2 regions of the Aquabacterium sp. A3 genome follow, and region 2 is predicted to be linked to the other one. Evidence: predicted binding sites of a transcription regulator. Region 2 holds the regulator's gene; the other holds the start of a gene.

Evidence for each region. Region 2 encodes FNR, which switches genes on or off when oxygen is low (the NO sensors DNR and NnrR bind a similar motif). Its sites were predicted from a motif close to TTGATNNNNATCAA; they were not measured.
Region 1: a site for FNR is predicted at 1,686-1,699, ahead of WNB94_RS06145 (HAD-IC family P-type ATPase). Genes of this name have one in related genera too.

Annotation. Positions count from the first base shown of each region.
Region 1 is NZ_JBBPEV010000001.1:1,384,048-1,388,771, reverse strand. It holds gene WNB94_RS06160 (HipA domain-containing protein) at 1-70, opposite strand, end outside; gene WNB94_RS06155 (DNA-3-methyladenine glycosylase I) at 124-729, opposite strand; gene WNB94_RS06150 (hypothetical protein) at 791-1,534, opposite strand; gene WNB94_RS06145 (HAD-IC family P-type ATPase) at 1,734-4,445, shown strand; gene WNB94_RS06140 (HDOD domain-containing protein) at 4,552-4,724, shown strand, end outside.
Region 2 is NZ_JBBPEV010000005.1:177,103-181,826, forward strand. It holds gene WNB94_RS15360 (urease accessory protein UreH domain-containing protein) at 1-17, opposite strand, end outside; gene hemN (oxygen-independent coproporphyrinogen III oxidase) at 51-1,442, opposite strand; gene fnr (fumarate/nitrate reduction transcriptional regulator Fnr) at 1,696-2,412, shown strand; gene WNB94_RS15375 (hypothetical protein) at 2,476-2,769, opposite strand; gene WNB94_RS15380 (nitrogen fixation protein FixH) at 2,885-3,151, opposite strand; gene ccoG (cytochrome c oxidase accessory protein CcoG) at 3,169-4,641, opposite strand.

The DNA.
Region 1 (4,724 bases), on a different contig from region 2:
CCTGCTCAGGTGTCATCGAGCCCGCCAACACGGCCCAGCCGCTGCCACGAGCCGTGTCAGTCTCGGACAATGTTTTTTGTCCAATCGCCTCTTCCCTTCGAACAGGGGTTGTTTGAGCGATTGTTAAGGGCGTTTGAACGCCCGCCGCGCCGCCGCTGCCTTCGTCCGCACGCTGCACCCGCTTGCGTGATCGTTGACCAGACCCATGGCCTGCATGAAGGCGTAGACGGTGGTGGGCCCCACGAACTTCCAGCCCCGGCGCTTGAGTTCTTTGGACAGCACCACCGCGGCGGGCAGGGTGTTCACGCTCTGCGGCTCGGGCAGGGTGTCGGCGGGGGGCTCGTGGCGCCAGAAGAACGCGGCCAGCGAGCCGTGTTCGGCGGCGAGCTCCAGTGCGCGGCTGGCGTTGTGGATGGTGGCTTCGATCTTGCCGCGATGCCGCACGATGCCTGGGTTGGCGAGCAAGCGCTTGACCTCGGCCGGGCCGTAGGTGGCCAGCTGGGCCACGTCGAACTCGGCGAAGGCCTCGCGGAAATGCTCGCGCTTGGCAAGGATGGTGCGCCAGCTCAGACCGGACTGAAACGCCTCCAGGCTGATCTTTTCGAACAGGCGGCGGTCGTCGGCGACCGGGAAGCCCCATTCGTGGTCGTGGTACGCCAGGAATTCGGGCGCGCCACCGCACCATCGGCAACGGGGCTGGGCGTCGGGCCCAATGAAAAGGCTGCTCATGGGTGTCCTCCCTTGAGCAGCCAGTGTAGGGGCGATGGGCGGGCCCCAGGCCCGCCTTCAATCAACCGCCGCGACGCTTCAACGCAGCCTCGGTGGCGTCACTCTCCCACAGGTTGTTGGTCACGTCCACCTTCTCGGCCTTGCCGGTCTTGGTGTTGAGGTCCAGCTGCACTTCGTAGCTGTTGTGCCCCTTGACGATCTCGACCTCCACGTAGTCCTTCTCGCGGTCATTGACCGAGGTCACCGTGTAGCCCAGGCCTTGCAGTTGCGACAGGTAGTCGGCCGGCGCCTTGCCCGGCGTCATGGACTTCTGCAGGGCCTGCTTCTCGGCGTTCCATGCGGGCATGAATCGGCGGTCGCTGAAGTCGGACGACTTGATGGCTTGCACCTTCTTGCCTTCCAGGGCCAGTTTGGTGCTGTCGGCTCGCCACAGGTTGGCCGCCACGCTCACGTCGGTCACCTGGCCGCCCGACAGGTCCAGGGTCACTTCATGGCTGTGGGGGCCCTTGACCACTTCGTACTCCATGCTGTTCTTGTCGGCATCGTTGATGGCCGTGATCTGGTAGCCCATCTGCGAGAGCTTGGCGCTGATGCCGGTCACGGTCTTCACGCCCGTCAGGGCCTTTTCCAGCTGTTCACGCTCGGCCTGGGCGGTGGTGGCCATGGCCCGGTCGCTGCTGCTGGTGCCTGCAGAGGCAGATGCTTGGCTGTTCTTCGCGTCCGAGGCGGCGTGGGCCAGGCCGGCGCAGGCCAGGGCCAGGGTGGTCAGGGCGATCGAGGTGGTGTGCTTCACAGAGCGTTGCATGTCTTTTTCTCCTGTTCACGTTGCGCTGCGGGGTGCTCATCACCAACCGCTTCAGCGTGGTCACATCGTGCAATTCATGTCTCGGTTTGGCTGTCGGTGTTGGGCGCGAGTGCGCGTCGGCGAGGTCCTACAAGCTCTGGCGCTCACTGACTTGATGTGTCTCAAGTTTGTGAAACCGGTGGCTTGTTGTAATGCGCTCATGCACGACCCTGACCTGGCCACCACGTCCACGGCGCACCCGTGGCATGCCCTTGACACCGAGGCGGTGCTGGCCGCGTTGGCCACCGATGCCGAGGGCCTCACTGGCGTCGATGCTCAAGCCCGCTTGACGCGACACGGCCCCAATCGCCTGGCCGAAGCGCCGCTGGTGCCGGCCTGGCGGCGCTTGGTGGCCCAGTTCAACAACACCTTGCTGATGGTGTTGATGGGGGCGGCGGCCGTCACGGCCTGGATGGGCCACACGGTCGACACGGTGGCCATCCTGGCCGTGGTGGTGCTCAATGCCGTCATCGGTTTTGTGCAAGAAGGCAAGGCCGAGAAGGCGCTGGCGGCGATACGCCACCTGCTGGCCCCGCACGCCGTGGTGTTGCGCGACGGGCGGCCACACGATCTGGAGGCGGCCCACCTGGTGCCCGGCGACGTGGTGCTGCTGGCCTCGGGCGACAGCCTGCCGGCCGATGTGCGCCTGATCCAGGCACGCAACCTGCGGGTGGACGAGTCGGCGCTGACCGGCGAGTCGGTGCCGGTGGACAAGTCTTGCGCCGCAGTGGACCGGGCGGCGGCCCTGGGCGATCGCGTGGGCATGGCCTATGCAGGCACCCTGGTGACGCAGGGCCAGGCCCGTGCCGTGGTGGTGGCCACGGGCGGCCAGACTGAAATGGGGCGCATCGGCAAGCTCTTGCAGACGGTCGAGGGGGGCGCCACGCCGCTGTTGCGCAAGATGGAGGCCTTTGGCCGCACGCTCACGCTCACCATCATCGTGGTGGCCGCAGGCCTGTTTGCCTACGCCACGCTGCTGCGGCAGATGCCGGCCGCCGAGGTGTTCATGGCGGCCGTGGGCCTGGCGGTGGCGGCCATCCCCGAAGGCTTGCCGGCCATCCTCACCATCACCCTGGCCATCGGGGTGCAGCGCATGGCGGCGCGGCATGCGGTGATCCGTCGTTTGCCGGCGGTCGAGACGCTGGGCTCGGTCACCGTGATCTGCTCTGACAAGACCGGCACGCTCACGCGCAACGAGATGACGGTGCAGGCGGTGGTGTGTGATGGCCTGAGCGTGGCCGTGAGCGGTGCGGGTTATGCGCCCGAAGGGACGCTCACCGCCACGGGGCCGGCGGGCAGTGCTGCCCCCGCGCTGCGGGCCCTGCTGCAGGCTGCGGCCTTGTGCAACGACGCCAGCTTGCGTGACGACGCCGGGCAGTGGCGCCTGACGGGCGATCCCACCGAGGGCGCCTTGCTCACCCTGGCGATGAAGGGCGGCGTCATCCCGGTGACGGCGCAGATCGAGTGCCCCCGGGTGGAGGTGATTCCCTTCGAGTCGGCGCACCGCTACATGGCCACCTTGCATCACGACGCCCAAGGGGCCCAGGTGTGGCTCAAGGGCGCCCCCGAGCGTGTGCTGGCCATGTGCCAGCACCAGATGGCGCCCGATGGCACGCTGGTGCCGCTGACACCCGGCGTCTGGCAGGCCGCCATCGAGGCCCAGGCCCGGGCAGGGCGCCGTGTGCTGGCCCTGGCGGGCAAGCGCCTGCCGGCCCACACCATGGACTTGGACCACGCCCAGGTGGCCCAGTGCATGACCTTGCTGGGCCTGGTGGGCATCATCGACCCACCACGCGAGGAAGCGATGGCCGCCGTGGCGCGCTGCCGTCGCGCGGGCATCCGCGTCACCATGATCACGGGCGACCATGCCGTGACGGCCTCGGCCATCGCGGCGCAGCTGGGCATGGGTCAAGCCGATGAGTTGCAGGCCCTGACCGGCCCCGAGATCGAAGCGCTGGACGACGCGGCCTTGTGCGAGGTGGTGCACCGCACCCGGGTGTTTGCGCGCGCCAGTCCAGAGCACAAGCTGCGCCTGGTGCGCGCCCTGCAGGCCAATGGCGAAATCGTGGCCATGACGGGCGATGGCGTCAACGATGCGCCGGCACTCAAACAGGCCGACGTGGGCGTGGCCATGGGCCTCAAGGGTACCGAGGCGGCCAAACAGGCGGGGGCCATCGTGCTGGGCGATGACAACTTTGCGTCCATCGCCCACGCGGTGGAAGAGGGGCGCACGGTGTACGACAACCTGCGCAAGACGATCACCTTTTTGTTGCCCATCAATGGGGGCGAATCGTTGTCGTTGCTGGTGGCCATCGCTTTGGGTTGGAGCCTGCCCATCGCACCGGCGCAGGTGCTGTGGGTGAACATGGTCAGCTCGCTGGCCCTGGCCATGGTGCTGGCCTTTGAGCCCACCGAGGCCGATGTGATGCGTCGCCCCCCGCGACCCGTGGGCGAGCCGATGTTGTCGGGGTTCGTGGTCTGGCGGGTGCTGTTCGTGTCGGTGCTGTTCTTGCTGGGCATTTTCGGATTGCACGACTGGGCCCTGGCGCAAGGCCTGGGCGACGAGGCCGCCCGCACCGTGGCGGTCAACACCCTGGTGTGCATGGAGGTGTTTTACCTGTTCAGCGTGCGCTACCTGAAGGCAGGTTCCTTCACCCTGCAGGGCGTCAAGGGCACGCCCTTGGTGCTGGTGGCGGTGACGGCGGTGGTGGTGTTGCAGCTGTTCTTCACGTACACCCCGTTCATGCACGCCTTGTTTGGCAGCGCCGCCCTGCCGCTGCAGGCCCTGCCGGCCATCGTGGCCGCCGGTGTGGCCGTGTTCGTGGTGCTGGAGCTGGAGAAGTGGGTGCTGCGCCGTCACTCCGCACCCTGAGTTGTCCGCCATTCCCCGGTCTTTTCAGGCGGCTGTGTGGGCTGGTGCTGGTGCAAGATCGCCAAAGACATCATGATGTCAGACACACACCGCAGGGGTTCGCCACGTGACATCGTCCAGCCCGCACCATGTCAGTTTGTCCGAGCCTGAGGCACCCCCCCGTGCCGAGGGCGACCTGACCATCGATTACCTCTTGCGCCGCATGCGCTTCAAGAGCGACTTCCCCGCGCTGTCGGCGTCGGTGTCGCGGGTGCAGGCGCTGTCAGAGTCGGAAGACGA
Region 2 (4,724 bases):
AACAGGCCGGTCAACATGACGGCACCCTGCGATTGAGCGCGTTGAAGCGCTCAGATGATCCGAGAGAAGCGACCAGCGGTACGGTCGGCTTGCAAATAGCGGTCGAACACCATGGCGATCGCCCGCACAAAGTACCACCCCAAGGGCGTGACACGCACACCGTCTGACTCCAGTTGCACCAACCCCATCTCGACGAGCGGCTCCAGTTGACGCAATTCAGCCGCGAAGTATTGCCTGAAATCAATCAGGTACGCCAGCTCAATGGATTCGATGTCCACCCTGCCCTGGCACATCACCGCCATGATGACCGCACGACGAACCAGATCGTCGCGGCTGAGCACCAGGCCACGGTCGATGGGCAACTCACCGCGCGACAAGGCATCGGTGTAGTCCTCCAGGGTCTTGGCGTTCTGGCTGTAGTGGGCCCCTACCCGCCCGATGGCCGATACACCCAGACCAATCAGGTCGCTGTCGGCGTGGGTGCTGTAGCCTTGAAAGTTGCGGTGCAGTCGCCCCTGGCGCTTGGCCACCGACAGGCTGTCATGGTGAAGCGCGAAGTGATCCATGCCGATGTAGTCGTAGCCGGCCTCACGCAACACGTCGATGGCCATGGCCAGCATGGCGACTTTGTCCTGCGCCGGGGGCAGGTCTGCGGCGTCGATGCGGCGCTGGGGCTTGAACCTCTGAGGCAGGTGCGCGTAGCCGTACAAGGCCACGCGATCGGGCCTCAATGACGCCAGTTGTTCCAGCGTGCGACGAAAGCCCACCAGATTCTGCTTGGGCAAGCCGTAGATCAGATCGGTGTTGATGGACTCGAACCCCAAAGTGCGCGCCTGCTCCATCAGCGCCTGGACCGACGCGAAGGGCTGAACACGGTGCACCGCCTTCTGAACGTCCGGGTCAAAGTCTTGCACCCCCAGGCTGAGGCGATTGAAGCCCATCTCGGCCAGCGCGGCCAGGCGTGGCCCGTCCACGGTGCGTGGGTCCACCTCGATGGCGTATTCGCCACCCGGCACAAAACGGAACGCCTCCTTGAGCACCTGCATCAGGTCGTTCAGTTCGTCATTGGACAAGAACGTGGGGCTGCCGCCGCCAAAATGCAGCTGTGACACCGCTTGCCGAGGCCCCAACTGCTGCCTCACCAACTCGATTTCCTGCTTCAAGGCAGCCAGGTAAGGCTGCGCCCGCTCATGGTGTCGGGTGATGATCTTGTTGCACGCACAGTAGTAGCAAACCGATTCGCAAAACGGGATGTGCACATACACCGACAGCGGATTGGCCGGTCCGGCGATGGCGCCGCCACCGCTGCCGCGCTGATGCAAGGCCTGAGCGTACTGTGCAGCGCCATAGGCCTCCACAAACCGGTCTGCGGTGGGGTAAGAGGTGTAACGCGGCCCGCTGACGTCCAGGCGGGTCAGCATGTCGGAAGTGACATGCACCACGGCCTGAGCAGGCGCGTGGTTCTGTGCAGTGTGGTTCATGCAGGCACTTTGCCAGCGCGAAGCTACCCAGGGTTGATCTGGCTCAAGGTCCGTCGCCAGTCAACGGCAACAATTCAGCAAACCATTGAGGTCGCTCATGTTTCAACCCAGCCCATCCATTTCCATCACCCCCACCGCACCTGGTGATGACAGCCCCTGCGGACTGCCGGGTCGTGTTTCGCAAAACGCTGGTTGTGCGTCACAATCAAAGCCCATGAGACTTGATTCCTTCAAGGTCGCGTGCTCCAGCTGCAACCTTCGTGAGTTGTGCCTGCCTGTGGGCCTGACCCAAAACCAGTTGAACCACCTGGATGACTTGGTGGCGTCGCGCAAGATGGTCAAGCGCGGTGAAGCACTGTTCCACACGGGCGACCCATTCCGCTCTTTGTATGCGGTGCGCACCGGTTTCTTCAAAACCCGGATCTCGGCTGAAGACGGCCGGGATCAGGTGACGGGGTTTCAGATGGCAGGCGAGTTGCTGGGCCTGGACGGCATCAGCACCGACCGGCACGCCTGCGATGCGGTGGCATTGGAAGACTCGCAGGTTTGCGTGATTCCGTTTTCTCAGCTGGAAGAGCTGTCGCGCGAGGTCTCGGACCTGCAGCACCAATTCCACAAGATCATGAGCCGCGAGATTGTTCGTGATCATGGCGTGATGCTGCTGCTGGGCAGCATGCGGGCTGAAGAACGCCTGGCCGCCTTTTTGCTGAACCTCACGCAGCGCCTGCATGCACGGGGCTTCTCGGCATCTGCGCTGGTGCTGCGCATGACACGCGAAGAAATCGGCAGCTACCTGGGTCTGAAGCTGGAAACCGTGAGCCGCACGTTCTCGAAATTCCAGGAAGAGGGCTTCCTGGAGGTCAAGCAGCGCGACATCCGCATCATCAATGAAGACGGATTGAAGGCACTGGTCAACAACGCACGTTGCTGATCCAACAGCGGCGCGCGTGATGCGCGCCGTGCATGCTTGGCAGGATGATGTTGGGCTGTGGCCTTAACCGTGCGCGTGGCGAGTCAGGGCGGCCTCGCGCCGCATGCGCTTGCTGCGGCGCTGTGCGCCGATCGCCGCAGGCGCTTTGCGCATCCACCACGACAAACCGGCTGAACCAGCCGTCACGACCCAGAACACCAGGAAGCTGAGGCTGTAAATGGTGTTGACCTCGGGCTGCCAGCCACCCAGGCTGACGTGGCTGGGATCCACCACCGAGAACACCAGCATTTCAAGCACGCCTGCAGCCAAGAACGACGGCCACAGGATTTGCGCAAGCACGACCGGACGATGTGTCATCTGGCACTCCTCCACCACGATGTGGTGCATGAGCCATGTTGTCCCAGCGAGCGCCCCGTGCCACGAGGACAAACCCCAGGGCCTCAGGCCCGCAGGCTTACCCCCTTGATCGGGCTCAATTCGCGTCCAGCACAGCCCTGGTGGGGTCGGCGGCATGGTTGCGCGCTTTGTGCGCGGGCAACTCTTTGGCCGAGTGAACCTGGCCGGCAGAAGTGTCCAGCACGGGGTCGACGTTGCGCACGGCGATGACCACGGTGGTGAGGCCGGCCACCACCACCAGAGCGGGGCCGCCGATGACCAGCCAGACGATGGGCAGGCGCCACCAGGGCGGGTTGCTCACGGGCGCAGACTGGGCGTTGTTACCAGGTGCAGATTGGGCCATGGGATGGTTGCTCCGTCTCAACGAGGAATCATGAAGGTGGATTTTTCTCTGACGTCCAGCTGGGCGTCAACGCCGTGGCGCATGCGCTCGACCACGATGGTCATGCCCATGCTGCCGCTGCCCAGACGCGCCGCCGTATCGGGCGGGATGCGCACCGACACCGGCACCCAGCGCGCCTCGGCCGGGCCCAGCACGATATCTTGCCCGCCCTCGACCTCGGCCTGGGGCAATTGCTCGACGCCCACGCGGTAGCGCTGAACGGTTTCAGAGGCGTTCATCACCTGCACGCGGTACACGTTCTCGACATAGCCATCGTCCACGATGCGCGCCAGCGCCCCACGGTCCTTGACGATGTCAACGCGGAATGGGGGGCGGGTGTACAGGCTGTACATGAAGGCGCCCACCACCGCCACCAGGATCGCGGTGTACAGCAACACACGAGGCCGCGCCACCCGAGACCACATCTGGGACGAGTCCCACCCCTGGTCCATGGCATTTTGCGTGGTGTAGCGAATCAGGCCACGGGGCGTGCCCATCTTGTCCATCACACCATCGCAAACGTCAATGCATGCAGCACAGCCGATGCACTCATACTGCAGGCCATTGCGGATGTCGATGCCAGTGGGACACACCTGAACACACAGTGTGCAGTCGATGCAATCGCCCTTGGCCTGGCCACTGGCGGCCGCCTTGCGGGACTTGGCGCCACGCGGCTCGCCACGCTTGGGGTCGTAGCTGATGATGAGCGTGTCGCGGTCGAACATGGCGCTTTGGAAGCGCGCATACGGACACATGTACTTGCAGACCTGCTCACGCATGAAACCGGCATTGCCGTAGGTGGCAAAACCGTAAAACAGCACCCAGAAGGTCTCCCAGGGGCCCAGGCCCAGTGCCAGCACCGAGGCACCCAACTCACGAATCGGCGTGAAGTAGCCCACGAAGGTGTAGCCCGTCCACAAGGCCACGGCGATCCATGCGAGTTGCTTGCCGCCCTTGCGCCAGAGCTTTTCAAAGGTCCAGGGCCCCTTGTCCAGCTTCATGCGCTTCATGCGGTCACCTTCGAACTTGCGTTCGATCCACATGAAGATCTCGGTGTAGACCGATTGCGGGCACGCATACCCACACCACAGCCGCCCGGCCACGGCCGTGAACAGGAACAGGCCGTAAGCCGAGATCACCAGGAGTGCCGTCAGGTAAATGAAGTCTTGCGGATACAGCACCAGGTTGAAGATGTAGAAGCGCCGAGAGCCCAGATCAAAGAGCACCGCCTGACGCTCGTTCCAGTACAACCAGGGGGTTCCATAAAAGACCAGTTGGGTCAGCCACACCAGCGCCCAGCGCCACTTGGCAAACCAGCCATCCACCGCCCGGGCGTAGATGGTTTCACTTTTCTTGTAAAGGGAAATGACCTGCTCGCGTCGAACTTCTCGTTGTTCTGGTGAGGCGGCGGGAGGTGGGGATGCAGTCGTGTCGGTCATGACATCACACATGAAAAACGGCGGGGGCCGGATACCCATCACGGTATCACGCACCACCTCCGCCGTTGGTGATTTTCAGCCGGTCCTTGATGACA